3 regions of the Streptomyces sp. BL1 genome follow, and region 2 is predicted to be linked to each of the others. Evidence: riboswitches for the same ligand, from Rfam matches in the RefSeq annotation. Region 2 holds a riboswitch; each other region holds the start of a gene.
The links. Region 2 has a riboswitch for cyclic di-AMP ahead of AC3AGO_RS20105 (transglycosylase SLT domain-containing protein). Riboswitches for the same ligand answer to the same signal wherever they lie in the genome.
Positions count from the first base shown of each region.

Region 1: linked by a shared signal. The riboswitch ahead of AC3AGO_RS10470 (M23 family metallopeptidase) and the one ahead of AC3AGO_RS20105 (transglycosylase SLT domain-containing protein) in region 2 are both predicted to bind cyclic di-AMP.
Region 3: linked by a shared signal. The riboswitch ahead of AC3AGO_RS14780 (C40 family peptidase) and the one ahead of AC3AGO_RS20105 (transglycosylase SLT domain-containing protein) in region 2 are both predicted to bind cyclic di-AMP.

Region 1 is NZ_JBXYWZ010000002.1:2,359,073-2,368,579, forward strand. It holds gene AC3AGO_RS10450 (DUF5998 family protein) at 1-65, opposite strand, end outside; gene AC3AGO_RS10455 (bifunctional acetate--CoA ligase family protein/GNAT family N-acetyltransferase) at 130-2,922, opposite strand; gene AC3AGO_RS10460 (HPr family phosphocarrier protein) at 3,062-3,346, shown strand; gene AC3AGO_RS10465 (GntR family transcriptional regulator) at 3,459-4,163, opposite strand; gene AC3AGO_RS10470 (M23 family metallopeptidase) at 4,302-5,138, opposite strand; cyclic di-AMP (ydaO/yuaA leader) riboswitch at 5,153-5,311, opposite strand; gene AC3AGO_RS10475 (M16 family metallopeptidase) at 5,533-6,903, opposite strand; gene AC3AGO_RS10480 (M16 family metallopeptidase) at 6,930-8,279, opposite strand; gene AC3AGO_RS10485 (DNA gyrase/topoisomerase IV subunit A) at 8,541-9,507, shown strand, end outside.
Region 2 is NZ_JBXYWZ010000002.1:4,552,074-4,561,580, forward strand. It holds gene sph (sphingomyelin phosphodiesterase) at 1-430, opposite strand, end outside; gene AC3AGO_RS20095 (GNAT family N-acetyltransferase) at 584-1,090, opposite strand; gene AC3AGO_RS20100 (hypothetical protein) at 1,299-1,793, shown strand; cyclic di-AMP (ydaO/yuaA leader) riboswitch at 2,096-2,259, shown strand; gene AC3AGO_RS20105 (transglycosylase SLT domain-containing protein) at 2,262-3,098, shown strand; gene AC3AGO_RS20110 (GNAT family N-acetyltransferase) at 3,635-4,753, shown strand; gene AC3AGO_RS20115 (DUF4232 domain-containing protein) at 5,000-5,689, shown strand; gene AC3AGO_RS20120 (hypothetical protein) at 5,774-6,274, opposite strand; tRNA gene AC3AGO_RS20125 (tRNA-Arg) at 6,356-6,431, opposite strand; gene mdlC (benzoylformate decarboxylase) at 6,582-8,399, opposite strand; gene wrbA (NAD(P)H:quinone oxidoreductase) at 8,419-9,042, opposite strand; gene AC3AGO_RS20140 (TetR family transcriptional regulator) at 9,330-9,507, shown strand, end outside.
Region 3 is NZ_JBXYWZ010000002.1:3,368,007-3,377,513, forward strand. It holds gene AC3AGO_RS14770 (M23 family metallopeptidase) at 197-2,140, shown strand; gene pcrA (DNA helicase PcrA) at 2,266-4,716, opposite strand; cyclic di-AMP (ydaO/yuaA leader) riboswitch at 4,932-5,099, shown strand; gene AC3AGO_RS14780 (C40 family peptidase) at 5,108-6,286, shown strand; gene AC3AGO_RS14785 (NlpC/P60 family protein) at 6,670-7,800, shown strand; gene AC3AGO_RS14790 (class II aldolase/adducin family protein) at 7,929-8,750, shown strand; gene AC3AGO_RS14795 (hypothetical protein) at 8,814-9,507, shown strand, end outside.

The DNA.
Region 1 (9,507 bases), 2.2 Mb from region 2:
GGGTAGTAGCCACTGCGTTCGATCGCGGAGCGCAGCCCCTGGGTCGTCGTACCGGTCTTCGCCATGGGTGCCATCCTACGGGCCGTGGGGCGGGGCTCGTGCGCTGCTGCACCCGCGGCGGAGCCCCGTTCAGTAGGCGGGCAGCCGCCGGGGGCCGAGGTCGGTGCGCGGCGGAGGCTCGGCGGCGCGGACCGTCGCACCGAGCACGGTGAGCCCCCGCGGCGCGACGACCACGGGTTCCAGGTCGACGGTGACGATCTCCGGGTGCTCGTCGAGCAGCCGGGAGACCCGCAGCAGCAGCTCCTCCAGCGCCGCCGTGTCGACCGGCTGGGCGCCGCGCCAGCCGAAGAGGATCGGCGCGGTCCGGATCGTCCGCACCAGGCTCGACGCGTCCCGGTCGGTGACCGGGACCAGGCGGTGCGCGGTGTCGCCGAGCAGTTCGGACGGCGGCCCGGCGAGGCCGAACGACAGTACGGCGCCGATCGCGGGGTCCACGGCGGCGCGGATCACGGTGTCGACGCCGCGCGGGGCCATCGGCTGGACGACGGGCCGCAGCTCCTCGGGGGTGCCCAGGGTCCGGGTCAGCTCGCCCCAGGCGCGCCGGAGTTCGTCCTCGCCCGCGATGTCGAGCCGCACCCCGCCGAGGTCGGCGCGGTGCCGCAGATGGGGCGCGGTGGTCTTCAGCGCGACCGGATAGCCGAGCCGGGCCGCGGCCTCCGCGGCCTCGTCGGGGGTGTGCGCGGGGCTGGTGCGCTGCACGGCGATGCCGTAGTGGCCCAGCAGCGCCGCGGTGTCGTCGGGGGTGAGGGGGTGGCTGCGGCGGCGCTCCCCGGTGGTGGCGGACACGGTGGTGGGCCGGTGCTCGCGCTGCCCCGCCGCCGGTACGGCGGACGTCTCCCCGCCGGCGGCCTTCTCGTCGCCGCCGTCGTCCCCGGAGTTTCCGGCGTCCCCGCGGGTGGCGCGGGCGAGGAGCTCCGACGCGGCCTGCTCGTCGATGTCGTCGAACTCCGGTACGCGGCCCGGGTGTTCCGCGTCCCGGCGCCAGCGTGCGTAGCCGACGGCCTCCGACAGGGCGCGCACCGCGCGTTCGGGCGCCGGGTAGGAGGGGATGCCGCGCCGGGCGAGGGCCGTGTCGAGGCCCTGGATGGCGAGGTGGACGACGGCGACGGGCTTCTCCCCCGAGGCCTCGCGCAGCGCGTCGGCGAGCTCTTCGAGCGGGGTGCTGCCCACCCACGGGATCACCGTCACGACGACGGCGTCCGTCCCGGGGTCGTCCTGGGCCGCGCGCAGCGCCGCGCGGAAGTCGTCGGGGCTGGCCGAGGTGGTGAGGTCGGTGACCGGTCCCGGGCGCAGGCCGAGCGCGAGGCAGGCGTCGTACGTGAGCAGGGACAGGGACTCGGTGTTGCCGAGGACGGCGACGCGCGGCCCGGCCGGGAGCGGCTGGCGGTCCAGCAGGGCGCCCACGTCGATGAGTTCGGTGACCGTGTCCACCATGATCACTCCGGCCTGGCGGAGCAGGGACGAGACGGTCGCGTCCGGAGTGTGGGACACCGGTGCCGCGTGGCCGGGCGGCGGCGCGCTCGCGCTGTGCCGGGCGCCCTTCACGACGACGACGGGCTTGCGTGCCGCGATCCGCTTCGCGAGCCGGGTGAACTTGCGCGGGTTGCCGATGGATTCGAGGTACATCAGCGCGACGTCGGTGTCCGGGTCGTCGTCCCAGTACTGCAGCAGGTCGTTGCCGGAGAGGTCCGCGCGGTTGCCCGCGGAGACGAAGGTGGACAGGCCCGTACCGCGCCGGTGCAGCCCGTCCAGGAGGGCGATGCCGATGGCCCCGGACTGGGTGAACAGCCCGGTGCGGCCGGGCTCCGGCACCTGCTGCGAGGGGGTCGCGTTGAGCCGTACCGCGGAGGAGGTGTTCATCAGCCCGAAGGCGTTCGGCCCGACGATCCGCATCCCGTACGAGCGGGCAAGACGCACCAGTTCGCGCTGCTCGTCGCGGCCGAAGCCCTCCGACAGCACGACGAGACCCTGCGCGCCGTGCTCGCCGCACTCCCGCACCACGCCGGTGACCTGCGCGGCCGGCACGGCCACCACGGCGAGGTCGACGGGCTCCGGCAGTTCGGCGACGGAGCGGTGCGCGAGCACCCCGTCGATCTCCGTACGGCCTTCGGGGAGGCGGCTGTTGACGGCGTACGTGTCCCCGGTGAAGCCCGCCGTACGGAGGCTCTCCAGCACGGCGCGGCCGGTGCCGCCCGGGCTGCGGCTCGCGCCGATCACGACGACCGAGCGGGGGGCGAGCAGCCGCTGGACGGAGTGCCCCTCGGCCCGCTGTTCGCGGGCGTGCATCACGGCGAGGGAGCGCTCGGTGGGCTCCAGATCCAGCGTCAGATGGACGGAGCCGTCCTCGAAGCTGCGCCGCTGGGAGTATCCGGCGTCCGTGAAGACTTTGATCATCTTGTTGTTGGCCGGCAGCACTTCGGCGCCGAACCTGCGGATGCCGCGCTCCCGCGCGACGGCGGCGATGTGTTCGAGGAGCGCGGACGCGACGCCGCGGCCCTGCTGGTCGTCGCGGACGAGGAAGGCCACCTCGGCCTCGTCGGCGGGGTACGTCGCCGAGCGTCCCGTGGAGTCGATCCGGTCGTAGCGGACGGTGGCGATGAACTCGCCGCCGACGGTGGCCGCCAGCCCCACCCGGTCGACGTAGTCGTGGTGGGTGAAGCGGTGCACGTCGCGGTCGGACAGCCGCGGGTAGGGAGCGAAGAAGCGGTAGTACTTCGACTCGTCGGAGACCCGCTCGTAGAAGTCGGTGAGCCGCTGTGCGTCGGCCGTCGTGATGGGCCGGATCCGGGCCGTTCCGCCGTCGCGCAGTACGACGTCGGCCTCCCAGTGCGTGGGGTACGCGCGTTCCGCCGGGGACTGCATGGGGTCAGGTTAGGCCCTGATGAGCGAGGTGACAGCGGGGCGGACAGGCCCGGTCCAGGTGGGCACAGGCGTTCTGCTCGGCCCGTGCAAGACTGGTTTGGACAACCGTCACCACAGCAACAACCCGAAGGGCTACACCATGGTTGAGCGCCGCGTCTCCGTCGGCTGGGCCGAGGGCCTGCACGCCCGCCCCGCCTCGATCTTCTGCCGCGCCGCTGCCGCCGCCGGCGTCCCGGTCACCGTGAAGAAGGGCGACGACGGCAACGCCGTGAACGCCGCCTCCATGCTCGGCGTCCTGGGTCTCGGCGCGGAGGGCGGCGACGAGATCGTGCTGGCTTCCGAGGCGGATGACGCGGACGCCGCGCTCGACCGTCTGGCGAAGCTGGTCGCCGAGGGCCTCGAGGAGCTCCCGGAAACGGTCTGATTCCGGAAACCACTTCCGGACAACCGGACTTCCGGTTCCGTGCACAACAGGCGGAGGGAATTCACGCAGGCGCAGCCCGTGAATTCCCTCCGTTCTTTGTATACGGGGAGTGTTAAATGCGGTCGCGCGCCGTATTGACGCCAGGTTTCGTTCCGCTCACCGCCGCTTTCCCCGGCGGCCTGCGCAACCGGTGCAGCACAGCGGAACGTTCGACGTGCTGGGCCGTCAGCACCCTGGCGCGGTCCGCGTCGCCGCGCACCACCGCGTCCGTGATCGCCCCGTACTCCTGCCAGACGGCGGTGGCCCGCAGCGGCAGGTCGACCGCGTACATCCAGGCGATCTTGCGGCGGACCTGCGTGAGCAGCCCGGTGAGCCCGGGACTGCCGGACGCCTGCGCCAGCGTCTCGTGGAACCAGTCCTCCAGGGCCCGCAGGTCGGAGAGGTGCCCGGAGTCCACCCGCTGCTGACCCAGCCTCACCAGGCCGCGCAGCACCTTGAGATGGGCCTGCGTACGGCGCTGCGCGGCGCGGGCCGCGCCGAGCGGCTCCAGCAGCGCGCGGATGTCGAGCAGGTCGGCCGCCTCCCGCTCGGTGGGCTCGGCGACGCACGCGCCCGCGTGCCGGCGGGTCGCAACGAAGCCCTCGGACTCCAGGGTGCGCAGCGCCTCGCGGACCGGGACCCGGGAGACGCCGTACCGCCGGGCGAGGAGTTCCTCCGTGAGCCGGGCACCGGGTGGGAATGTTCCGCCGACGATATCGTCGCGGATTGCCGTGCAGAGTCCGCGTTCACGCACACTCGGAGACCCGGTATTTCCCATGCACAGAACTGTATGGCAACCGCGTCGAATTTCCGACGGAGTGCGTACCGCTCAGGTAAATACGGCGTGAAAAGAACCCCCGGCCGTTGTTCCGGCCGGGGGTTCCTGTGCTGCGTTGTACTGCTGGACGACGGAGCGTCAGAGGGTGACGCCCTGCGAGCGCAGGTACGCCACGGGGTCGATGTCCGAGCCGTAGTCCGGACCCGTGCGGATCTCGAAGTGCAGGTGCGGACCAGTGGTGTTGCCGGTGTTGCCGGAGAGCGCGATCTGCTGGCCGGCGGTGACCGACTGGCCGACGGAGACGCCGATGGACGACAGGTGGCCGTACTGGCTGTAGTGGCCGTCCTTGTGCTTGATGACGACGTTGTTGCCGTACGCGCCGCCGTTGCCGGCCTCCACGACCTCGCCCGCCGCGACGGACTTCACCTGGGTGCCGATGCCGGCGTGGAAGTCGACGCCGGTGTGCGAACCGGAGGACCACAGACCGCTGGACGCCGAGTACGGGGTGGACAGCTGCGGGTGCCCGACGGGCGCCACGTAGCCGTTGAGCTTGGCGCGCTTGGCCTCGGCGGCGCGGGCCGCCTTCTCCTTGGCCTCGCGCTCCTTCTTCGCCTTCTCGGCCGCGGCCTTGCGCTTCGCCTCGTCGGCCTTCTGCTTGGCCTCCTTGGCCTGCTGCTTCGCCTCGGCGGCGGCCTTCTTGGCCGCGGCCTCGACCTCCGCCTTCTCGGCGGCGGTCTGCTGTACGTCGGCCTGGTGGGCGACGGCGTCGGCGACGCGGCCGTCCACGTCGAAGGCCTGGGTGAGGCCGGTGTCGCCCGAGGGGGCGGTGGAGGGGCCGTCGGCGAAGGCCGGGGAGGCGACGGTACCGACGACGCCGACTGCGGCGAGGCCGGCTATGCCCGCGGCGCCCGCGGACACGCGACGGCGGGTCCGACTGGGCGCACGATGCTTACCGGTGGCACGGGTGAACGCCATGAGCTGGCGCAACTCCTTTCCTTCCGTCTCGCCTACCGGGTTAGCTGACGGGTTCGGAGCAGGAAGGTCTCCTACGGACACCTCCGTGCGGAGGCATCCGATTCACCCCAAGGGACGTGTGGGTCCCCGGCTCCCCTGGCTCGCGCCGTACGGGGACTCGGCGATCACTGCGCGTCGGCCGCGGGCGCGGTCACTTCTGACGAACAGCGGCAACGAAGCTAAATGGGACATCAATGAACCACCAAGCCGATCGGGCCGTTTGTTGGGCATGCCACACCCGACACCGGGGCACCAATGGGCAATTCAGACATACGGCGAACATGCTCCGGACAACGGCGAAGCCGGGCGGGAAGTCCCGCCCGGCTTCGTGGGTTTCGCGGCGTTCTGCCTGTCCTCAGCCTCCGGTGACGACCGTGACCTCTCCGATGCCCAGCTCCCTGACCGGCTCGGCGATCTGCGAGGCGTCACCGACGAGCACGGTGACGAGCCGGTCGGCGGGGAAGGCGCTGACCGCCGCCGCCGTGGCCTCGACGGTGCCGGTCTCGGCGAGGCGCGCGTACAGCTGCGCCTGGAAGTCGTCCGGCAGGTGCTGCTCGACCTGATCGGCCAGCGTGTCCGCGACGGCCGCCGCCGTCTCGTACTTCAGCGGGGCGACACCGACCAGGTTCTGCACGGCGACGTCGCGCTCCTCGTCCGTCAGCCCGCCCTCGGCGAGCGTGCGGAGCACCGTCCACAGGTCGGCCAGGGCGGGCCCGGTCACGTCGGTCGCCACGGAGCCGGAGACGGAGAGCAGCGCGGCGCCCGCGCCGTCCGGGGTGGAGCGCAGCACGTGGCTGAAGGCGCGCACGCCGTACGTGTAGCCCTTCTCCTCGCGCAGCACCCGGTCCAGACGGGACGTCAGGGTCCCGCCCAGGCAGTAGGTACCGAGGACCTGGGCCGGCCAGGCGCTGTCGTGCCGGTCGGGACCGATCCGGCCGATCCGCAGCTGGGTCTGCACCGCGCCGGGACGGTCCACGATGACGACCCGGCCGCGGTCGTCGGCGGTGACCGGGGGCACCGGGAGCGGCTCGGCGGTGGAGCCGGTCCACGCGCCGAGGGTGTCGGCCAGCGCCGCGTCCACGTCGGTGCCCGCGAGGTCGCCGACGACGACGGCGGTCGCGGTGGCGGGACGGACGTGCGCCTCGTAGAAGGCGCGGACGGCGGCGGCGTCGATCCGTGCCACGGACTCCTCGGTGCCCTGCCGGGGCCGGGACATCCGGGACTCGGCGGGGAACAGCTCCTTGGAGAGCTCCTTCGCGGCCCGGCGGGCCGGGTTGGCCAGCTCGTGCGGGATCTCGTCCAGCCGGTTGGCGACGAGGCGCTCGATCTCGCCGTCGGGGAAGGCGGGGGCGCGCAGCGCGTCGGCGAGCAGGCCCATCGCCTTGGGCAGCCGGGAGACCGGCACCTCCAGCGAGACCCGGACGCCCGGGTGGTCGGCGTACGCGTCGAGGGTGGCGCCGCAGCGCTCCAGCTCGGCGGCGAACTCCTCGGCCGTGTGCTTGTCGGTGCCCTCGGACAGCGCCCGCGCCATGATCGTGGCGACGCCGTCCAGGCCCTCCGGCTCCGCGTCCAGCGGCGCCTGCAGGCTGATCTCGACGGCGACGACCTGCTGGCCGGGGCGGTGACAGCGCAGCACGGTCAGCCCGTTGGCCAGCCGGCCGCGCTCGGGTGCCGGGAAGGCCCAGGGCTTCGGCTGCCCGCCGTGCGGCTGCGGGTGGAAGGTCATCTCGGGGGTGGGGGCGGCGGCGTCGCTCACTGGCCCGGCTCCTCGTTCTCGTCTGCGGCTGCTTCGGCGTCGGCGTGCTCGGTGGTCGGCTCGTACACCAGCGACGCGCGGTTGTCGGGGCGCAGCCGGGCCGCGGCGACGGCCTGCACCTCCTGTGCGGTGATCTCCAGGACGCGGCCGACCGCGCCCAGGGCCAGCTGCGGGTCGCCGAACAGCACGGCGTACCGGCAGAGTTCGTCGGCGCGGCCGCCGACCGTCGCGAGCCGGTCCAGCCACTCGCGCTCCAACTGCGCCTGCGCCCGCTCCATCTCCTCGGGCGTGGGCCCCTCTTCGGCGAACCGGCGCAGCTCGTCGTCGACGGCCGCCTCGATCGCGGACACCTCCACGCCGCCGGACGCCTTCACGTCGAGGAAGCCGAGCGAGGGCGCGCCGGCCAGCCGCAGCAGGCCGAACCCGGCGCCGACGGCGAGCCGGTCGCGGCGCACCAGCCGGTTGTGCAGCCGGGAGGACTCGCCGCCGCCGAGCACCGTCAACGCCAAGTCGGCGGCGTCACCCGCGCGAGTGCCGTCCTCCGGCAGCCGGTAGCCGGACATCAGGGCGCGCGCGGGCACGTCCTCCTCGACGAGTTCGCGCTTCTCCTCGCCCATCACCTCGGGCAGCGCGCCGTCCCGCGGCGGGTGCTTGCCACCGTGGCCGGGGATGGAGCCGAAGTACTTCTCGACCCAGGCGAGGGTCCGTTCGGGATCGATGTCCCCGACGACGGACAGCACCGCGTTGTTGGGGGCGTAGTACGTACGGAAGAAGGCCCGGGCGTCCTCCAGCGAGGCGGCGTCCAGGTCGGCCATCGAGCCGATGGGCGTGTGGTGGTACGGGTGGTCCTCGGGGTAGACCATCGCGGCGAGCTTCTCGAACGCGGTGCCGTACGGCACGTTGTCGTAGCGCTGGCGGCGCTCGTTCTTCACGACGTCGCGCTGGTTCTCCAGGGACTCGTCGTCAAGTGCCGTGAGCAGAGAGCCCATCCGGTCGGCCTCGAGCCACAGGGCGAGCTCCAGCTCGTGGGCCGGCATGGTCTCGAAGTAGTTGGTCCGCTCGAAGCTGGTGGTGCCGTTCAGCGAACCGCCCGCGCCCTGCACGAGTTCGAAGTGGCCGTTGCCCTTCACCTGGGCCGACCCCTGGAACATCAGGTGCTCGAAGAGGTGCGCCAGGCCGGTGCGGCCCGCGACCTCGTGGCGGGAGCCGACGTCGTACCAGAGGCAGACCGCGGCGACCGGGGTCAGGTGGTCCTCGGAGAGCACCACCCGCAGGCCGTTGGACAGCCGGTGTTCGGTCGCTGTCAGCCCGCCGGTGGCAGGCGGGGGCGTGGCCGTGTGACCCATGGGCGTGGAGTCCCTTCGCTCGCGGGAGTTGGTGGCCGGTAACGTCAGCCGATCCTGTCACTGTATGCAACCGCGCGGACAACGGGCGAAGTTCCCGTACCGTCTGTGCGGTGGTGCCGCCCGGCACCCTCTCTGATCCGGGCTCCCCCGGCCGCTCCGCCGGGTCGGGGCGCTCGTTGTCGGTGGCACGGTCCACAATGGTCCGCGTTCCGCCCGTCAGGTCACACCCCGCAGGTACGCACCGAAGGAGCCGCAGCCGCGATGGCCCCCCGCAGTACGAAGACCCCGCCGCCGGACGACTTCGAGGAGCGCATCCTCGATATCGACGTCGTCGACGAGATGCAGAGCTCCTACCTGGAGTACGCCTACTCGGTCATCTACTCGCGCGCGCTGCCGGACGCCCGCGACGGAATGAAGCCCGTGCACCGGCGCATCCTGTACCAGATGCACGAGATGGGCCTGCGGCCCGAGCGCTCGCACGTCAAGTGCGCCCGCGTGGTGGGCGAGGTGATGGGTAAGCTCCACCCGCACGGTGACGGCGCCATCTACGACGCGCTGGTGCGCATGGCGCAGTCGTTCTCGATGCGCCTCCCGCTGGTCGACGGGCACGGCAACTTCGGCTCCCTGGGCAACGACGACCCGCCCGCCGCGATGCGGTACACCGAGTGCCGCTCCACTCCCGCCGCCGGTCTGATGGTCGACTCGATCGACGAGGACACCGTCGACTTCGGGCCCAACTACGACGGCAGCGAGGAGGAGCCGGCCACCCTCCCGGCCGCCTATCCGAACCTGCTGGTGAACGGCGCCTCCGGGATCGCCGTCGGCATGGCGACGAACATGCCGCCGCACAATCTGGGCGAAGTCATCGCCGCCGCACGGCATCTGATCAGGCATCCGGGCGCCGACCTGGAGACCCTGATGGGCTTCGTGCCGGGCCCCGACCTGCCCACAGGCGGTCAGATCGTCGGCCTGGAGGGCATCCAGGACGCGTACACGACCGGGCGCGGCACCTTCAAGATGCGGGCCTCGGCGACGGTCGAGCAGGTGACGCCGCGGCGCAAGGGCCTCATCGTGACGCAACTGCCGTTCACGGTCGGCCCCGAGAAGGTCATCTCGAAGATCAAGGACCTGGTCAACTCCAAGAAGCTGCAGGGCATCGCGGACGTCAAGGACCTCACCGACCGCGAGCACGGACTGCGTCTCGTGATCGAGCTGAAGAACGGCTTCA
Region 2 (9,507 bases):
CGCCGTCCTCCGGGGTGGCGCCCGACCAGGCGCCGCCGGTGGCGTCCCAGCCGCTCTTCGACCGTCCGACGACGGGCGTCTGGTACGGGTACCCGTCGGCGGCGTTGGCCTTCAGCGCCTCCGAGGAGGAGTTGTCGAACGCCTCCTCCAGCACGACCACGTCGTTCCCCCGGAACCAGTCCGCCGCCGGAATCTCCCGGGCCCGGTGGTCCTGGCCCCAGTTGGGATACAGGTTCTTGCTCATCAGGAAGGCGTTGTAGTTCAGCACCTTCAGCCGCGGGGGCGCGCTCCGCGCGTTCTCCGCCGTCGTGGGCGTGGGCGCGGCCTGGGCGGGGGGCTGTGCCGAGTACGGCCGCCGTACCCGCGAGGGCTGCGACCGCCACGGCGACGGTTCTGGACATACGTGGACGCGTCCGCACGGAAACTCCAGAGGTGTGGGGGGCTTGGGTTCCGCCCACATCCAACCAGCCTTCGTTACCTGCCGGTAGCGGGCGGGTGAAGGCCGTCGGCTGTCGCTCGGCGCACCGGCCGCGGGCCCTTGCCGTACGGGGCGGCCCTAAGGGGATGCCGTACGGGGTGGGCCCTAATGGGCGCGCCGCGACACGTCCAGCGACAGCGGAATGGAGTGGTCGGCGAACCCCAGGGAGCGGTAGAGGTGTTCGGCGTCCTCGGAGGCGTGCAGGTCGACACGGGTAACGCCGCGTGCGGCGAACCAGTCGAGCAGCGCCTCCATGGTGGCCCGCCCGTGACCGCGCCCCCGGTACCGGTCGTCGGTGCACACGCTGAACACGAACCCGAAGAGCCCCGCCGGATGCAGCGGAGCGGCCAGCCGCTCCTCCACCGTGCCGACGGCGCACGCCGCGAGGTGCGGGGCGGTGGGGCGCCCGGTCGTGGGTACGTCGCCGTCCACGACGAAGGCACCCATGCACCGCGCCCCCTCCGGGACGGCCAGCTGCCGCCGTGCCGCGTCCTCCGCGGTCCGCTCCCACTCACCGGGCTCGTCGGCCCCGTGCATCGCCACGAACATCTCCCGCCGCAGCCGCACCAGTTCGGCCGCGTCGTCCACCGTCGCCTCTCGCACCTCACTCATGCGCCAAATCCTAGAAACCCCCACCCCGCACGTCTCCCGGATACCCCCGCTGCCCAGCGCGCTCGCCGGCCCGGCCCGTCCTGAGTCAAGGACCCGTATGGATTCCGCTTCCGGCGCCAGGAGGGCGCCAAGGTCTCGGCCTCCTCGCGTTCTCCGGCGGCTTCCGGCGCCACACTCACGGTGAAGAGATCAGCAGGAGGCGGTCCCCATGCCGGAAACCCACCGCAGCCTGGCCGGTGACCTGGCGCTGCCGTGCGCCTACGCGGTGTCGGCGGTGCTGATCGCCGCCCTCAAGCTCGCCGGAGGCCTCACCCATCCGACACTGGCGCTGTCCCTCTTCGCCACGCTCACCGTGTGGACGGCGGCGCTGGCCGGGCCCCGCAGGGCGTTCGGCGCGGCCCTGATCTGCTGGCTGTTCCTCGACGGATTCGTCATCAACCGGATGTCCGACCTGGGTTGGGCCCCCGTGGACAGAACGGCCCTCGCCGCGCTGCTCGCAGCGGCCGCGCTGGGCGCCGGCGCCTCAGCCGCCACCCGCTGGAAGCGAACCCACCTGCGATGCGCCCCCGTAGAACACCCCACCTCTCACGCACCCTCAACACCCCACGAGCGCACGGAACATGACCGCGTTAACTCTCCGGGCCGAAACGAGGCCGCCCCGCTCACGGCAGCACCCAAGGCTGTCCGTTATCGTCGGGTTTAGGTGCATAGGGAATCTTCGCGAATTCACCGGCGCTTTCTCCCTGGACGGCCTTTTGGGGGCATCGGTTCCACCCGCATCCGGTGATTCGCATCACGTTATGCGGCGTCAGTTCCCGGGCCGCCTCCGCTCATTTCCCCGCCACCCGAGGAAAGTTGGGCCGGAGAGCCGTGATGGGAATTCCCGGATATCCGTCTCCGCTATCCGCCGACAGGGCCGGAAAGGGGAATGCGGGCCTTGTTTCCCGCCGTATTTCTCGCCTACGTTCAGCCTCATCCGGGCGGAACGCCGAATCCTGCCGCCGTCCGGTCACCGCACCCATTCCCCACCACGTACGGCAGGAGCGGGGGAACCGCGCAGACCGCCGGTCCGGAACACGGAACGGCTAGGGGTGAAGCCGTGAGACCGCGGCCGGGCAGCTCCAGCCCGAACCCGACAGCTCACCTCGCAGGCGACGGAGAGGAACGCACCATGCCCGCACGAGGCAAGCACCGTCGTCCCAGGCCCGGGTTCAGGAACGGCCGTCTGAACCGCGGTTTCGTCGTCGCCGGAACCGGCGGCGCCGCCCTCGCGCTGCCGGCGATCGGCGCCGCGTCCGCCCACGCCGCGCCCGCGCAGACCGCCGCCAAGCCCGCGGCAGCCCAGACCGCGGCGTCCAAGCAGACGGCCGCGCAGACCGCCGCCTCCGCACGCTCCGGTTCCCCGACTTCCGCGTCCGGAAAGGGAGTTGCCGCGCAGCAGAACCGTGCCACGACGTATTCCGTGGCGCTGGGGGATTCCCTCCAGAAGATCGCCGAAGAACATTCCGTTCCCGGCGGCTGGAAGGAGCTGTACGAGGACAACCGTGCGGCCGTGGGTGGAAATCCGGAGATGATCCACCCCGGGCTCAAGCTGACGATCGGAGCGAACTCCGGTGAGCAGTCGGGGGTTTCGGACGCGTCGGCCGAGAAGCGTGCCGACAGGAGCGCCGAGCGGCCCGCGGCGTACGCCGACAACCTCGACGGCTGGATCAGGGAATCGCTGGACATCATGAAGCGGCACGGAATCCCCGGCACGTACGAGGGAATCCACCGCAACATCATGCGCGAGTCCGGCGGCAATCCGCAGGCCACCAACGGCTGGGACTCCAACGCCGCCGCCGGTACGCCCTCCAAGGGCCTCCTGCAGGTCATCGCGCCGACCTTCGAGAGCTACCACGTGCCCGGCACCGCGCAGGACAGCCTCGACCCGGTCGCCAACATCACCGCCGCGTGCAACTACGCCGCCGACCAGTACGGCTCCATCGACAACGTCTCGGGCGCCTACTGACCGCCGCGGCCGGCCGCTCACGGTAACCGGCCGCTCGTACAGACAGACCGAAGGGCACCTCCCGCTCCGGGAGGTGCCCTTCGGCCTGCTGTACCGGGGGGGCGACGGCTCCGCGGACCGTCCCCGCGCAGCCGTATCCGGACAAAGCCCCAAGTCGTGACATTACACAGTGAGTTCTGTCGCATGGCCGTTACAACGGACACTCTGGACAGAATGCACTCGGCCTTGCGAAGTTTGGAGCCTGTTCAACGGCCCGTGTCCCGGCCGCAGCCCCGTGGACACCGCGCCCCGGAGAACGGGCAGCGCAGCACGGGGAAACGGGCAGCGCGTCACGGGGGAACGGACAGCGCAGCAGCACGGGGAACGGAAACTGGGGGAGCGGTCGTCCATGCGAGCCAAGCGGCCCAATCGGTCCATGCGGTCCATGCGGTCCAAGCGGGCCACGCGAGTCGAGAACAGTGAGCCACACGCCTTACGGGTCCGCGCCACAGCCGGCGCGTTCCTCGCCGAGTCCCCGGAAGGGCGGTCGAGCTGAAGTGGACATCACGATCCACAGAACCGACGAGCTGAGTACGTCGCTCCGCCGGGCCTGGCACGGGGCGATGGACGAGTCGCCCGAATACGCCAACCCTTTTCTGGCACCCGAGTTCGCGGCCGGAGTCGGCATACACCGGAGCGGGGCGCGGGTGGCGGTTCTGCGCGAGGGCGGAGAGCCGGTGGGCTTCCTCCCGTACGAGCGCAGCGCGTTCGGCGTCGGCCGGGCCATCGGGCTCGGTCTCTCCGACTGCCAGGCCCTCGTGCACCGGCCCGGCGTCACCTGGAACACCCACGAACTGCTGCGCGCCTGCGGGCTGTCCGTCTTCGAGTTCGACCACCTCGTCGACGCGCAGAAGCCCTTCGGCCCGTACGTGACGGGAACGTTCGCCTCGCCGGTGGTCGACCTGGCACCCGACGAGGACGACAACACCCCTGATTCCGGCGGCAGTTACGCGGACTGGCTGCGCGGCGCGTACCCGGGGCAGGCCAAGACGACCCTGAAGAAGGAACGCCGCCTGGCGCGCGACGTGGGCGAGATCCGGTTCGTCTTCGACGAGCGCGATCCGCGGATGCTGCGCAGACTCATGAGCTGGAAGTCTGCCCAGTACCGGCAGACGGGACGGATGGACCGGTTCGCGCGGCCGTGGATCGTCGACCTGACGGACCATCTGTTCCAGGTCCGCGAGGAGCACTTCACCGGCGTGCTGTCCGTGCTGTACGCGGGCGACCGCCCGGTGGCCGCGCACTTCGGACCGAGGTCGCGTACGGTGCTCGCCGCCTGGTTCACCACGTACGACCCCGAGTTCCACCGCTACTCGCCGGGCCTCATGATGCACCTCCGCATGATCGAAGCGGCGCGCCGGAACGGCATCCACCTCATCGACTTCGGCCGCGGCGAAAAGGAGTACAAGGACTGGCTGAAGACCCGCGACCTGCACGTGGGCGAGGGCTTCGCGACCCGCCCGCACCCGGTGTCGGCGGCGTACCGCACGTGGCGCCGCCCGGTACGCGGCCTGCGGAACACGGTCCTGGCCCACCCCGCCCTGCGCGAACCGGCAGACCGCCTCCTCAAAACAGCCGCCACCCTCCGCCCCACCCGCCGTACAGACTCCAACTGACCGCCACCGCCCCGCCATTGCCCGCACGGCCCTCGTCTTCCCCGGCTGCCTCACCAACTCAGGAGGTTGCGGGGCTGGTTGAGGCGGAGCTCGGGCCAGGCAGATGACCGTGCGGCGACGTCTTGGCGAGCCGTGAGGCCAATACGCTCGTGACAGAACGGAGACGAGGCGGAGGACCGCCTGTAACTCGGTGCGAGATACAAATACTTCCGACCACATGCACCGCGCTACTCATGGGGGAACACCGTGAAGTACACCCGCACCACCGCTTTCGCTGCCATCAGCGTCGCCGCCGCCCTGTCGCTCACCGCCTGTGGCAACGACGGCTCCGGGACGGACACGTCCTCCAAGGGCTCGTCGTCCTCGTCTTCTTCGCCCTCGGGCGGTGGCTCGAAGTCGGAGGGCGGTTCGGGCTCCGGCGGTTCGGGCTCCGGCGATTCGGAGGCGAGCAACGCGAAGTCGGGCTCCGGTGAGGACACCGAGGCCCGCGCCGACGCCGCGAACGGTGCGACGAAGACCGGCGGCGGCAAGGACAAGTTCTGCAAGACGGAGGACCTGGCCATCGACGCCAAGGACGCCGCGCCCGACGCGGACTCCGGCAGGATCGACATCACCATGGTCAACCGGGGGTCGACCACCTGCTCGGCGACGGGCTTCGCGGGCGTCGACATCAAGGACGCCGACAAGACCTCGAACCCCGTCGAGCGCGGCCAGGCCCAGCCGCGTATCACCAACCTGAAGCCCGGCGACGCCGCTGTCTTCAACCTCGCCTACGACATCGACAAGAGCGGCGAAAGCCTCTCGCACCCGACCAACATCCAGGTCACGCCCCCGAACGAGACCCACGCCGTGAGCCTGAAGTGGCCCGCGGGCGCGGGAGCCATCAAGGGCGCCTACACCGACGTCCAGGTCTACCCCACACACACGACCGAGTAGGACGGTGCGCGGCACGGGCGTGCGATCCTCCTCGTCGCTGCCGAAGCCCCGGAGCTGTTCATCGCTCCGGGGCTTCGCAATGGTTCAGGAAGTCTCCCTGGGGTGTTCGGCCAGCTCACGCGCTGCTTGAAGTGCGCCTGCTGTGAGCTGTTCCTTGGAGACGGTCCAGCCTTCATGCCAGTCGTCCAGCTCACTGGCGTACTTGACGATCTGCTGGAGTTCTTCGGGATAGCCGAGCGGTGATGCTGCTTCCATCCAGATCAGGTCAGCACCCCACCCCGGGTCCAAGGAGCCGTCAACGATCTGGTCAGCCAGCCAGTAGGCATGAGCCCAGCAGAACGCGGAGCGGTCTGCCGGCGCTTCGAACCCAATGCCCAGTTCTTCCACGAGACTCTCGAACAGCTCCGGCGCCTCAAGTTCCTCGCAACGTCCGAGGCCGGCCAGGAGCGGGAGGGACGGAGCCTCGACTCCGGCGAGGAGCGCGTCCAGAGCCGCTTGGATGAGTCGTCCGGAACCGACGTACCAGCCGAAGGCACGCGACTGCACAAGAAACCGCAGCCGGCCCAGAGCCTCGTCCTCGCCCATGTTCCACCGCACCCCAGCACCGTTGATGTCAGCTGTGGATGTCAAAGGTCCCCAACCATGACCGGCTGGGGACCTTTCCACTGGTGCCCCCGGCAGGATTCGAACCTGCGACACCCGCTTTAGGAGAGCGGTGCTCTATCCCCTGAGCTACGGAGGCGGGGCCGGCGGAGACGCGCGGCCGGGGACAGCCTACCGGGTGTGGGGGGTGGTTGTGGATCGGGTTCCGGAGTGTGGCGCGGGGCGGTGTCCGGGGGAGCCGGGGTGGGGCGGTGGGGGTGAACTCCGTAACGGAGTGGCCGTGTTGGGGTCAGGCGAAGCCGGTGACGGGGACCTCGATCAGGGCCGGGCCCGTGGCGCGCTCCGTCGCGGCGTGGCGGAGGCGTTCCCCCAGGGCGTCGGGGCCGTCGGCGTGGTGGGCGGGGACGCCGTACCCCGTGGCGAGGGCCCGCAGGTCGATGCCCGGGAGGTCGAGCCCGGGGACATCGGGGGTCTGTTCGAAGTCGGCGAAGGACTTGAGGACCGCGTACTCGCGGTTGCACAGCACCACGAAGGTGACCGGCGCCTTCCACTGCGCGGCCGTCCACAGCGCGGGGACGGCGTACTGTGCCGAGCCGTCGCCGATGACCGCGATCACGGGCCGGTCGGGCCGGGCCAGCGCGGCGCCGACGGCCGCGGGAAGGCCGAAGCCGAGGCCGCCGCCGGTGGTCATCAGGAAGGACTCCGGCGCGGTGACGGGGACGTGCCGGCGGAACGCCTTCAGGTTGGACGGGGACTCGTGCACCCACAGGGTGTCCGGCGGCGCGTGCTCGCCGAGTACGGCCATCGCCGTGTCGGGCGTCATCGCCCCGGAGGGCGACCCTGAGGCCGAACCCGCAACCTCCCCGGACCCGGACCCGGACCCGGCGCCCGTACCGGAGCCGGACCCCGCGCCCTCCCCGGCCCCGTGCCCCGCCCCCGCGTCGCCCACCCGCCCGCCGGGCCCTTCCGGGAGGCGGTCCAGGAGGTGTTCCAGGGTGGGGCGCAGGCCTGCCACCAGGGCGTCCCCGACAGGGGCGCGCGCCGCCTCGTCGGGGTCGCTCGTGAGCTGGACGAGCTCCGCCCCGTCGGGGAGGAACGGCCCGGGCTCGTACGGGTAGTAGCGGAACACGGGCGCGCCGACGACCAGCACCAGGTCGTGCCCCGTGAGCGCGGCGGAGAGGGAGGCGATGGAGGAGGGCAGCTCTCCCCGGTAGAGGGGGTGGTTCTCGGGGAAGCCGACGCGGCCCTCGACGGGTGAGGCCCACACGGGCAGCTCCAGCCGTTCGGCGAGCGCGACGGCGGCGTCCCAAGCGCACTCGGCGTCCACGGCGCCGCCCGTCACCAGTACGGGGTCGGCCGCCGCCGACAACCGGGCCGCGAGGGCGGCGACGCTCCCGTCGTCGGCGGCCGTGTCGCCGCGTACGACGCGCCGCGCGGCCTGCCGGGCCGCGGCGTACTCGGCGCCGGTCAGTTCCACGTCGAAGTCGTCCATGGGCAGCGAGACGAACACCGGCCCGCGCGGCGGGGTTTCGGCGATCTGTACGGCGCGGGCCAGCGCGGCCGGTACGTCCTGCGGGCGCGGCGGCTCGTACGCCCACTTCACCGCGGGCCGGGGGAGGGGCGCCGGCCCGGTGTTCGTGAGCAGCGCCTCCAGCGTGATCATCGGGCGTACCTGCTGGCCGGCGGTGACGAGCAGCGGCGTGTGGTTGTGCGCGGCGTTGACGAGGGCGCCCACCGCGTTGCCCACGCCGGGCGCGGTGTGCAGATTGACCAGCGCGGTGCGGCCCGCCGCCTGCGCGTATCCGTCGGCCATGCCGACCACGACGGCTTCCTGGAGGCCCAGGACGTACGTGAAGTCCGACGGGAAGTCGCGCAGGAACGGCAGCTCGGTGGAGCCGGGGTTCCCGAAGACCGTCGTCAGCCCGCGCGCCCGCAGCAGATCGAACGTCGCCCTCCGTACGGTCGGCGCCCCTGACGTACGTGAGGCCTCCGCCGTACGGGAAGACCCCGCCGTACGGGAAGACCCCGACGTACGCGAGGTGTCCGCGGTATGCGAAGTGCCCGCCGCGTCGGGCGAGTTCGAGGAGGAGCCTGTCGTGGCCGGCATGTCGTCGCTCCCGCAGGGGTCAGGCGGCGAGGCCGCTCTTGAGGGCCGAGGTCATGCGGACGACGCGTTCGGCCTGGACCCGGGCGGCCTTGCGCGAGGTGTCGTCCACGGGGTTGCTGCCCTGCCCGTCCACGTGCGACGTCCCGTACGGGTTGCCGTCGGTGAACTTCGAGGGGTCGGTGTAGCCGGGGGCCACAGTCAGACCGCCGAAGTGGTGAACGGTGTTGTAGAGCGCGAGGAGGGTCGACTCCTGGCCGCCGTGCAGTGTGGCGGAGGAGGTGAAGCCGCTGTAGACCTTGTCCGCCATCCGGCCTTCGGCCCAGAGCCCGCCGAGCAGGTCGATGTACTGCTTGAGCTGCGAGGACACATTGCCGAAGCGGGTGGGGCTGCCGAGGATCAGCGCGTCGGCCCAGTCCGCGTCCTCCGGGGTGGCCTCGGGGATGTCGGCGGTGGCGCGGGCGTTCGCCGCCCAGGCCGGGTTGGAGTCGATGGCGGCCTGCGGGGCGAGTTCGGTGGCGCGGCGCAGCCGTACCTCGGCTCCGGCCTGCTCCGCCGTCGCGGCGATCTCTTTGGCGAGAGCGGCGATGGTGCCGGTCGACGAGTAGTAGATGACGGCGACCTTCACGGGGGCTGAGGGGGCCATGGGGCGCTCCGTTCTCCGGGAAATCCCCGGGAATCTCCGGGGTTCTCTGGGTGGCTCTCCGGGTTCTCCGGGGGATCCGCAGGGGGCGTGGCCCGGCCCGGCGGAACTCCGGACAACCCGGGGGAAATTTTCATATGCGTCACGATTGTCCGTTCTTGGGGGAGGTGGCGCAGGTCACATCCCGGAGGCGAAATAAACGGGGATCCCCTCCCCGTTTAAGCCCGTGTCGCACAAAGCGGGGAACTCTTCCCCGCTTCGATCCGGACCGGACGGCAAGGAGTCGGGACATGGGCAGCAGCACCGCCACCGAGGGCGCTCAGCGGAAGGCCGCCCCCAAGGGGCGCGCGGATGCCGCGCGCAACCGGGAGCGGATCGTCGCCGCCGCCCGCGAGGCCTTCGTCGTACAGGGGCCGGACGTGCCGCTGGATGAGATCGCCCGCGCCGCGGGCATCGGCAACGCGACGC
Region 3 (9,507 bases), 1.2 Mb from region 2:
CGCTCATCCTGTCGGGTATTTGTCGAACGGGCGTCGAACGGCACACCAACTACCGGCCCGTAGTCCGCCGAAAGGCGGCCGAATGCCCGTTTCCCCACTGCCCGAAACCTGCCGAAGATTGTCGCGCTCGCATACTGCCGGGTACAGTCACCGCACTGTTTCCGCCCCTGTTGTCGAGGCGAAAGAGAAGTTGGTGGTGAACGAACGTCACCCGTCGGGCGATCCCGCCCCGGCAGATACCGCTTCTGAGTTCTCGTACGCGGCCTTCGGTACGCGTGACGAGCAGCCGGCCTACGGCGGCTACGACGGACAGCCCGTTCAGCCCGGCTACGAGCCCGTATACGACGGCTACTCGACGGGCAGCTTCGACGGCTTCGCCTACGGACAGGCCGACTCGTACGGCCAGGGCGACACGTTCCACGGAGCCGTTCCGGGCGCCGTCGGCGTGGACGCCGGTGCGTACGGGGCCGGTTACGACGCGGGGTACGACACAGGGCAGTACGGAACAGTCCAGTACGACACCGGGCAGTACGGCTTCGACGCGGCGCAGTACGGCGCGGGCCAGTACGACACCGGGCAGTACGACGCGGGCGCACTGTGGGCCGGATCCGGCTGGGACACGGGCGCGGGCACCCCGGGCATTCCCTCGCAACAGGGCCCCGACCAGGCCGATTACGGCTACACGGTGGCCCAGTGGGACACCGGCGGATACGACACGACGGCGTACGACACCGGCAGTTTCGCGTTCGCCGCGGGCGGTCACGAGACGGGCCAGTGGGATGCCTCGGCCTGGGACACGGGTCAGCAGCACGCGGCGTACGCGGGCTACGAGCACACCGGCGGGTACGAACACGGCTTCACCGACGGCCAGGGCTTCGACAGCCAGCCCTTCGAGGGCCAGACCTTCGCCGGTCAGGGTTACGAGGGCCAGGGTTACGCGGACCAGTCCTTCGCCGACCAGACTTTCGCCGGACAGGCCTTTGCCGGCCAGGAGGGCGCCGCGCAGGGTCTGGAGAACGGCACCTTCGAGGGGCAGCCCTTCGAGGGCCAGTCCTTCGACGCGGGCCACGACCTCAACTACGCCGCCGCGCACGACGACTTCGCCACGTACACCGGTCACGAGACGTTCGACGGGTACGCGCCGCAGAGCTTCGAGCAGCAGGGCTTCGATCAACAAGGCTTCGAGCACACGCCGGACGGGACGCCCGCCCTCGACGCGACGAGCGAGTTCGCCGCCGTGGACGCGGCCGGTACGTTCCACGGGATGGAGGCGACAAGCGAGTTCGCCGCCGTCGGAGCCGTGGGCCCGGACAGCCAGACCGTCCCCCCGGCGCCCGATCCGGAACCGGATCCCGCCGCCGTACTGCCGCATCAGCCGCGCGGCGCGGGGCGGCGGCGTTCCCCGAAGCCGCGTCGCTCGGCCCTGATGACGGTCGCCGTCCCGTCGTTCGCGGTGCTCGGTGTCGCGGGTGCGGCCGCCGCCACGGTCGCCGGCGGGGCCGGCGAGAGCGAGGAGGACAGCGGGACCACCACCCAGGCCGCGTCCTCCCCCTCGGAAGGCACCCCGGTCAAGCCGTCGAAGGCCAACAAGAAGCTGGACACCCAGCTCGCGGGTCTCTCCGAGGACGCCGGTGACTTCGCCGACCGCGCCAGCCGTACCCAGGAACGCATCGACCTGAAGAAGCGTCAGGAAGCGGAGCGGGAGCGGAAGGCCAAGGAGGCGGCGCGCAAGGAGGCGATGCGCCCCAAGTTCTCGCTGCCGGTGGACCAGCCCGGGCTCAGCGCGACCTTCGGCTCGGCGGGCCTCAACTGGATGTCCCTGCACAGCGGCATCGACTTCCCCGTCAGCGAGGGCACGCCGGTGAAGGCGGCCACCGACGGGACCGTCACCACCCAGTTCGATGTGTCCTTCGGCAACATGATGAAGGTCAAGTCGGACGACGGCACCGAGACCTGGTACTGCCACCTGAGCAGCACCAAGATCCGTTCCGGTGAGGTGAAGGCCGGCGACGTGATCGGCTACTCCGGCACCACGGGCAACTCCACAGGCCCGCACCTGCACTTCGAGTACCACCCCGGCGGCGGGGACGCCGCCGACCCGCTGCCCTGGCTGCGCAGCAAGGGCCTGAACCCGGGGTGAGCCCCGGGCCCCGACGCCCGAACGCCCCCGGCCGACAGCCCCAAGTCCCAGGCGTAAGCCGACAGCCGTAGCCCGCAACCGACAGCCGACAGCCGCGCCAACGGCTGCCGACTGCCGTACGGCAGCTACAGCTTCTGCACCGGCGCGTACCGCAGCAGCAGCCGCTTGGGCTTCTCGCCGCCGAAGTCGATCGTCGCCTCCGCCGCGTCGCCGCTGCCCTTCACCGCGACCACGGTGCCCAGCCCGAAACTGTCGTGCGTCACCCGGTCCCCGGCTGTCAGGGAGACGACCGGCCGGTCCGAAGTCCGCCGCGTCGCGAAGCCGCTCGGGCCGCCGCGGCCCCGGCTGCCCGGGGACGAGAGCCCCGCGCCGATGCCGCCGCCCGTGCTGACGGAGACGCCCGGTGCCGCGCCCTTCCCCGTGCGCTTCCACTCGACGTGCGAGTCGGGGATCTCCTCCAGGAAGCGGGACGGCGGGTTGTACTGCGGCTGGCCCCAGGCGCTGCGCATGCCGGAGCGGGTCAGATACAGCCGCTCCCGGGCGCGGGTGATGCCCACGTACGCGAGCCGCCGCTCCTCCTCCAGCTCCTTGGTGTTCCCCAGGGCGCGCATGTGCGGGAAGACGCCGTCCTCCATGCCGGTCAGGAACACCACGGGGAACTCCAGCCCCTTGGCCGTGTGCAGCGTCATCAGCGTGACGACTCCGGCCTCCTCGCCTTCCTCGCCCTCCGCCTCGTCGGGGATCTGGTCGGAGTCGGCGACGAGCGCGACCTGCTCCAGGAAGTCGGCCAGCGTGCCCGGCTCGTCCTCGGCACGCTCCTGCTCGAACTCGAGGGCGACGGCGGCGAGTTCCTGCAGGTTCTCGATGCGGGTCTCGTCCTGCGGGTCGGTGGAGGCCTGGAGCTCGGCCAGATAGCCGGTCTGCTCCATCACCGCCTCCAGGACGGTGGCAGGGCCTGCGCCCGACTCGACGATGGTGCGCAGTTCGTCCATCAGCACGTTGAACTTCCGCACCGCGTTCGCCGAACGGGCCGCCATGCCGTACGCCTCGTCGACCCGGATGAGCGCCTGCGGGAACGTGATCTTCTCGCGGGAGGACAGCGCCTCGATCATCGCCTCGGCGCGGTCCCCGATGCCGCGCTTGGGCACGTTGAGGATGCGCCGCATCGAGACGGAGTCCTCCGGGTTGGCCAGCACCCGCAAGTAGGCCAGCACGTCCCGGACTTCGCGCCGCTCGTAGAAGCGGACACCGCCGACGACCTTGTACGGCAGGCCGACCCGGATCAGCACCTCTTCGAAGACACGGGACTGCGCGTTCGTACGGTAGAAGATCGCGACGTCCGAGGCCTTGGCCTCGCCGCCGTCCGTGAGCCGGTCGATCTCGTCGGCGATGAACTGCGCCTCGTCGTGCTCCGTGTCCGCGACGTAGCCGGTGATCCGCGGGCCGTCCCCGGCGCGGGTCCACAGGTTCTTCGGGCGGCGGTTCTCGTTCCGCTCGATGACGGCGTTGGCGGCGCTCAGAATCGTCTGCGTGGAGCGGTAGTTCTGCTCCAGCAGGATGGTCGTCGCGTCCGGGTAGTCCTCCTCGAACTGCAGGATGTTGCGGATGGTGGCACCGCGGAAGGCGTAGATCGACTGGTCGGCGTCGCCGACGACGCACAGTTCCGCCGGGTCGTCCCCGCCGCCGACGAGCTCCCGCACCAGCGCGTACTGCGCGTGGTTGGTGTCCTGGTACTCATCCACGAGGACGTGCCGGAAGCGCCGCCGGTAGTGCTCCGCCACGTCCGGGAAGGCGCGCAGCAGATTCACCGTCGTCATGATGATGTCGTCGAAGTCCAGGGCGTTGGCCTCGCGCAGCCGCGCCTGGTACATCGCGTACGCCTCGGCGAGGGTCTTCTCGAAGCCGTCGCTGGCCTGCCCCGCGAAGTCCTCCTCGTCGACCAGTTCGTTCTTGAGGTTGGACACCTTCGCGCTGAACGACTTGGGCGGGAAGCGCTTCGGATCGAGGTCGAGATCCCGGCACACCAGCGCCATCAGCCGCTTCGAGTCGGCCGCGTCGTAGATCGAGAACGACGAGGTGAAACCGAGCTTCTTGGACTCCCGGCGCAGGATGCGCACGCACGCGCTGTGGAACGTCGACACCCACATCGCCTGCCCGCGCGGGCCCACCAGCTCCTCGACGCGCTCCTTCATCTCGCCCGCGGCCTTGTTGGTGAAGGTGATCGCGAGGATCTGGCCGGGGTGGACGCCGCGGGCGCCCAGCAGATACGCGATGCGGTGGGTGAGCACGCGGGTCTTGCCGGAGCCGGCGCCGGCGACGATGAGCAGCGGCGAGCCGGTGTGCACGACGGCGTCGCGCTGCGGCTCGTTCATCCCGTCCAGCAGCGCGGCCGTGTCCACGACGGTGCGCGGGGCGCCGTCCCGGTGGTACGGCTCGCGGGCACCGGAACCGAAGGTGCCGCCGAAGAGGTCGTCGGGCGCCGCGTCCGGTCCCTCCGGGTCCGGAGGAGGCGGCGGCTCCTCCTCGGCCGGGGGTTCCAGGTGCGCGAGGTGACTGTCGTCGAAGAGGCTGCTCATCGTCGTACGAGTCTAGGCGCCCGCACCGACACCCTTGCCCTCCGCACGGAAACTGCGCACAGCTGTCCGCTTCCGCACCGCCCCGCCGCTGCTCACCTGCGAGGCAACGAAAAGATAACGGACGAATCGCTCACAGCCTTCACATGGGCCACACGACTTCGCTACCGTGCCGTCTCTGGGCAGTCCGCACCGTTCGCCGGCGACCGCGCCGGCACGGACCGCCCCCGCCGAGTCCGGCCGCCGTGCCGGAGCCGGGGACCCACCGCGTACGCACGTACTGCAGGGGTGAATCGGAGCGCGCGCACCGCGCGATGCGCTCCGTAGGGCCGCTTTCCGACGCCCGAACCCGACAGCTAACCCGGTAGGCGGAGCACGGAAGGAGTCGCCGGCCTTGGCGTCCCACCGCAAGCCGCGCACCCGCATATTGCAGTCCGCCGCGACGAAGCGCGGAGCCATCGGAGTCACCACCGCCGCGTTCGCCTCCGTCACTCTGCTCTCGCAGAGCGCGAGCGCCGCACCCGACGACGGCGGTGCCAGACCGTCCGTGGAGTCGGTGAAGAAGAAGGTCGACCGGCTGTACCAGCAGGCCGGCGTCTCGACGCAGAAGTACAACGCGGCCAAGGAGCAGACGGCGGCGCAGCGTTCGAAGGTCGACTCGATGCTCGGCCAGGTCGCACAGCGGACCGAGAAGCTCAACGACGCGCGCAGGCTGCTCGGTTCGATCGCCGCCGCGCAGTACCGCACCGGCGGCATGTCGGACACGGCGACGCTGCTGCTCACGGAGAACCCGCAGAGCTTCTTCAAGCAGAAGCACATGATGGACCGGATGACCGGCCGCCAGAAGGAGGCCGTCGCCGACTTCGAGAAGCAGCAGCGGTCGGCCAGCACGAAGCGCGCCGAGGCGACCCGCCAGCTCGAATCGCTCACCTCCGCGCAGGACCAACTCCGGGACAGCAAGCGCGAGGTGCAGGGCAAACTGTCCGAGGCGCGCACGATGCTGTCGAAGCTGACCGCGCAGGAGAAGGCCCGGCTGGCCGCGCTGGAGCGCAAGAAGGAGGCCGAGGCGCAGCGCAAGGCCGCGGCCCGCGCGGAGCAGGAGCGCCGGCAGGCGGCCGAGGAGGAGCGGCAGCGCGAGGAGGGTTCGGGTTCCGGCTCGGACTCCGGCTCGTCGTCCGGTTCGGACTCCGGTTCCTCCGGCGGCACGTCGGACGGCGCGTACGCGACGAAGGCCGCGAAGGTGCTCGGCTTTGCGAAGGAACAGCTGGGCAAGCCGTACGTGTGGGGTGCGACGGGCCCGTCCTCGTACGACTGCTCGGGCCTCACCCAGGATGCCTGGAAGGCCGCCGGCATATCGCTGCCGCGCACCACGTGGGACCAGGTGAAGGTCGGCACGACGGTCTCCAAGTCCCAGCTGCAGCCGGGCGACTTGGTCTTCTTCTACGACGACATCAGCCACGTCGGGATCTACAGCGGCGGCGGCAAGATGATCCACGCGCCGAAGCCCGGCGCCAACGTGCGCTACGAGTCGATCGACTACATGCCGTTCCACTCGGCCGTCCGCCCCGGCTGACCTCCGGCTGCGCCGTCGCGGTTCCCCCACACCGCGACGGCGCCACGGCGTACGGCCCCGCGGTGGGGCGGTAACACGGCCTGCCGGGCAGGGGGCGCGGAATCCGCGCATCGATCGCCGAGTCACCGGAAGGCGACCGTGACCGTCGCGCCGCCGGTCCCCCTCCGCTCCCCGCCCCGCCGAAAACGGACAGTCGCGGTCAACGCCGGGCAGCGGCGCGGACCGTGGGGCTAGCGTCCTCGCCCAGGTGGCCGGGCCCCGCCCCTCGGGTACGTCCGGCCACCCCCGCCGAAGATCCGGCGGCGGTCCGTTCCCCCCTGTGCGGGCCGCCGCCGGGTTCCCCCTCGCGGGACGTACGACGCGAAGGAAGTGACGGCCGGACCATGGCCTCGCACCGCAAGTCCTCCCCCTCCCCCTCCCACCGCAGGCCCCGGCCGCCGCATCCGCTCACCGGCAACGCCGCGCGCGCCGCGCTCACCCTCACGCTCGCCGGGACGGCCGGCTCGTTCGCATTCGAAGGCTCGGGGCACGCGGATCCACAGCAGACCCCCGAGCAGATCGCCTCCCGTGTGGACGCGCTGCACCGCCAGGCCGAGCGCGCGACGGAACGCCACAACGCCGCCGAGGAGCGCTCCGAGGCGGCCGAGGACCGGCTCGAGGAGCTCCGCGACGAGACCGCCCGCGGCCGCTCCCGGCTCAACGCGGCGCGGGACACCCTGGGTTCGTACGCCACCGCGCAGTACCGCACCGCCGGCCTCGACCCGTCCCTGCAGGTCGCGCTCTCGTCCTCGCCTGACGACTATCTGGACCGGGCGGCCGTCACCGAGCGCGCCGGCGACCGGCAGTCGGCCACCGTACGGAAGATCGCCGCGCAGGCGCGGGAGGTGCGGCAGCTGCGCGACGAGGCCGCCGCGACGGAGCAGACCCTCCGGCACGCGACCGCCTCGGCCCGTGCGCACAAGCGGACGGTGAAGGACAAGCTCGCGGAGGCGGAGAAGCTGCTCGACCGGCTCTCGCCCGAGGACCGCGCGCGGGCGCTCGGTGAGGAGCCGCCCGCCGGCGCCCGCGCGTCCCGTTCGGACGGCGCGGACGGTTCAGGCGCGAGCGGTTCGGGCGCGGACGGTTCGGGCGCGGGCCGGGACGCCGTACGTCCCGGGCAGGCGGCGGGACGCGCCGTGCAGGCCGTCGACTTCGCGCGCGGCGTGCTGGGCAAGCCGTACGTCTGGGGCGCCACCGGCCCCGGCTCGTACGACTGCTCAGGCCTGACCCAGGCCGCGTGGAAGGCCGCCGGCGTCTCGCTGCCCCGCACGACGTACGCACAGATCGACGCCGGAAAGCGTGTCGCCCGGGGCCAACTCGCCCCTGGTGACCTGGTGTTCTTCTACGAGAGCGTCAGCCATGTGGGGCTCTACATCGGCGGCGGCAAGATGATCCACGCGCCCCGTCCCGGCACGCCGGTCCGGGTCGCGCCGATCGACGAGATGCCCTTCTCGGGCGCGATGCGTCCGGCCTGAGCACCGCGGCCGGGCCCCCGCCCGGTCCGGCGCGTGCCCGGTCCGACGCCCGCCCGGCCCTGGTCAGTTGACGTACGTACAGGTAGCTTCCGCTTCCGTACCGCGCTGCGATCAGGAGGAGCAGGCCCATGTCGTACCCCGCCGAACCCGCCCACCCGGCAGGCACCGCCCGCCCGGCCCCGATACCCCCGGAAGAGCTGCACTTCAGCCTGCCGCCCGAGAATCTCTCCCCGGCCGAGGAGCGGCAGCACCGCAAGGAGCGGCTGGCGGCGGCGCTGCGCGTGTTCGCCCGGTTCGGGTACGACGAGGGTGTGGCGGGCCATATCACCGCACGGGACCCGGAGTTCACCGACTGCTTCTGGGTGAACCCGTTCGGGGTGCCCTTCCAGCACGTGACGGTCAGCGATCTGCTGCTCGTCGACGAGCTGGGCCGGGTCCTCCAGGGGCGCCGGCACGTCAACCAGGCGGCGTTCGTCGTTCACTCACAAGTGCACCAGGCGCGCCCGGATGTCGTTGCCGTCGCACACAGCCACTCCACGCACGGGCGCGCGCTGTCCGCGCTCGGCGAGCTGCTCGACCCGCTCACGCAGGACGCGTGCGCCTTCTACGAGGACCACGCGCTGCTGAACGAGTACACCGGCGTCGCCGTCGACGAGCAGGAGGGCCGCCGCATCGCGTCGGCTCTCGGCCCGCACAAGGGGCTCATCCTGCGCAATCACGGCCTGTTGACGGTCGGCGACACGGTCGACTCGGCGGCGTGGTGGTTCCACCAGATGGAGCGCGCCTGCGAGATCCAGCTGTCCGCACGCGCTTCCGGCAAGCCCGTGCTGATCGACCACAGGAATGCCGTCACGACCCGCGAACAGCTCGGCAGCGATCTCGTCGCATGGATCAACTACCAGCCGCTGTACGCAGGAGTGACTCGTGAAGAACCGGACCTGCTGAGCTGACGCTTGCGGCCATAAGGCACAATCCCCCATCAGCGCTTGGTAGTTGAGAGGCGGGGTTGCACAGTGGCCGTCGATACGGCACGGGACGGCACGCGGGGCTCGGGCTGCGGCAGCGCGGGCAGCGCGCCGAACCCGGACAGTTCACACCATCCGGGCGGTACGCAGGACCGTCCCGGCACAGGCAGTACCGGCAGTACGCACTCGCCGCACTGTGCGAAGGGCGCGCTCCACGACTTCCACCTGCGCCGGGACGAACTGGCGGCCGGCAACGGCGTACCCGCAGCGCTCGCGCACTCCGCGAGCGCCTCCCGGCAGTGGATCTCCGACGAACTCGCCGGAGCCGCGGGCACAGTCGCCGAACACGCCCGCGCCGAGGGCGACTCCTGGCTCACCGGTCTGTGGCGGCACACCCTCGCCGCCGTATGGGCCGCCGTGACGGTGCTGCTCCTGTGCCAGGCGCTCACCGCCATCTCGGCCGGCTGGACGACGGCACGCACCGCGGGACTGGTGGCCGCGGTCCTCACCGCCGTACCGCTCAGCCTCGCCGCGTACTACCACCGGGCCCGCGGCGGCGTCCTCGCCCCCGTCATCGGCGAGGACAACCGGCTGTCCACCTCCCGTACGGTCGCCGGTGCGTGGGTGCTGCTCGCCGCCTACGCGGTGCTCGTCCTCGCCCTCCAGCTGGCCTTCACCGGGGGCGCCGAGGACGGACGCGCCCTGCTGTCGGGGCTCGATCTGGCGCGCGGCGCCGGGCTGT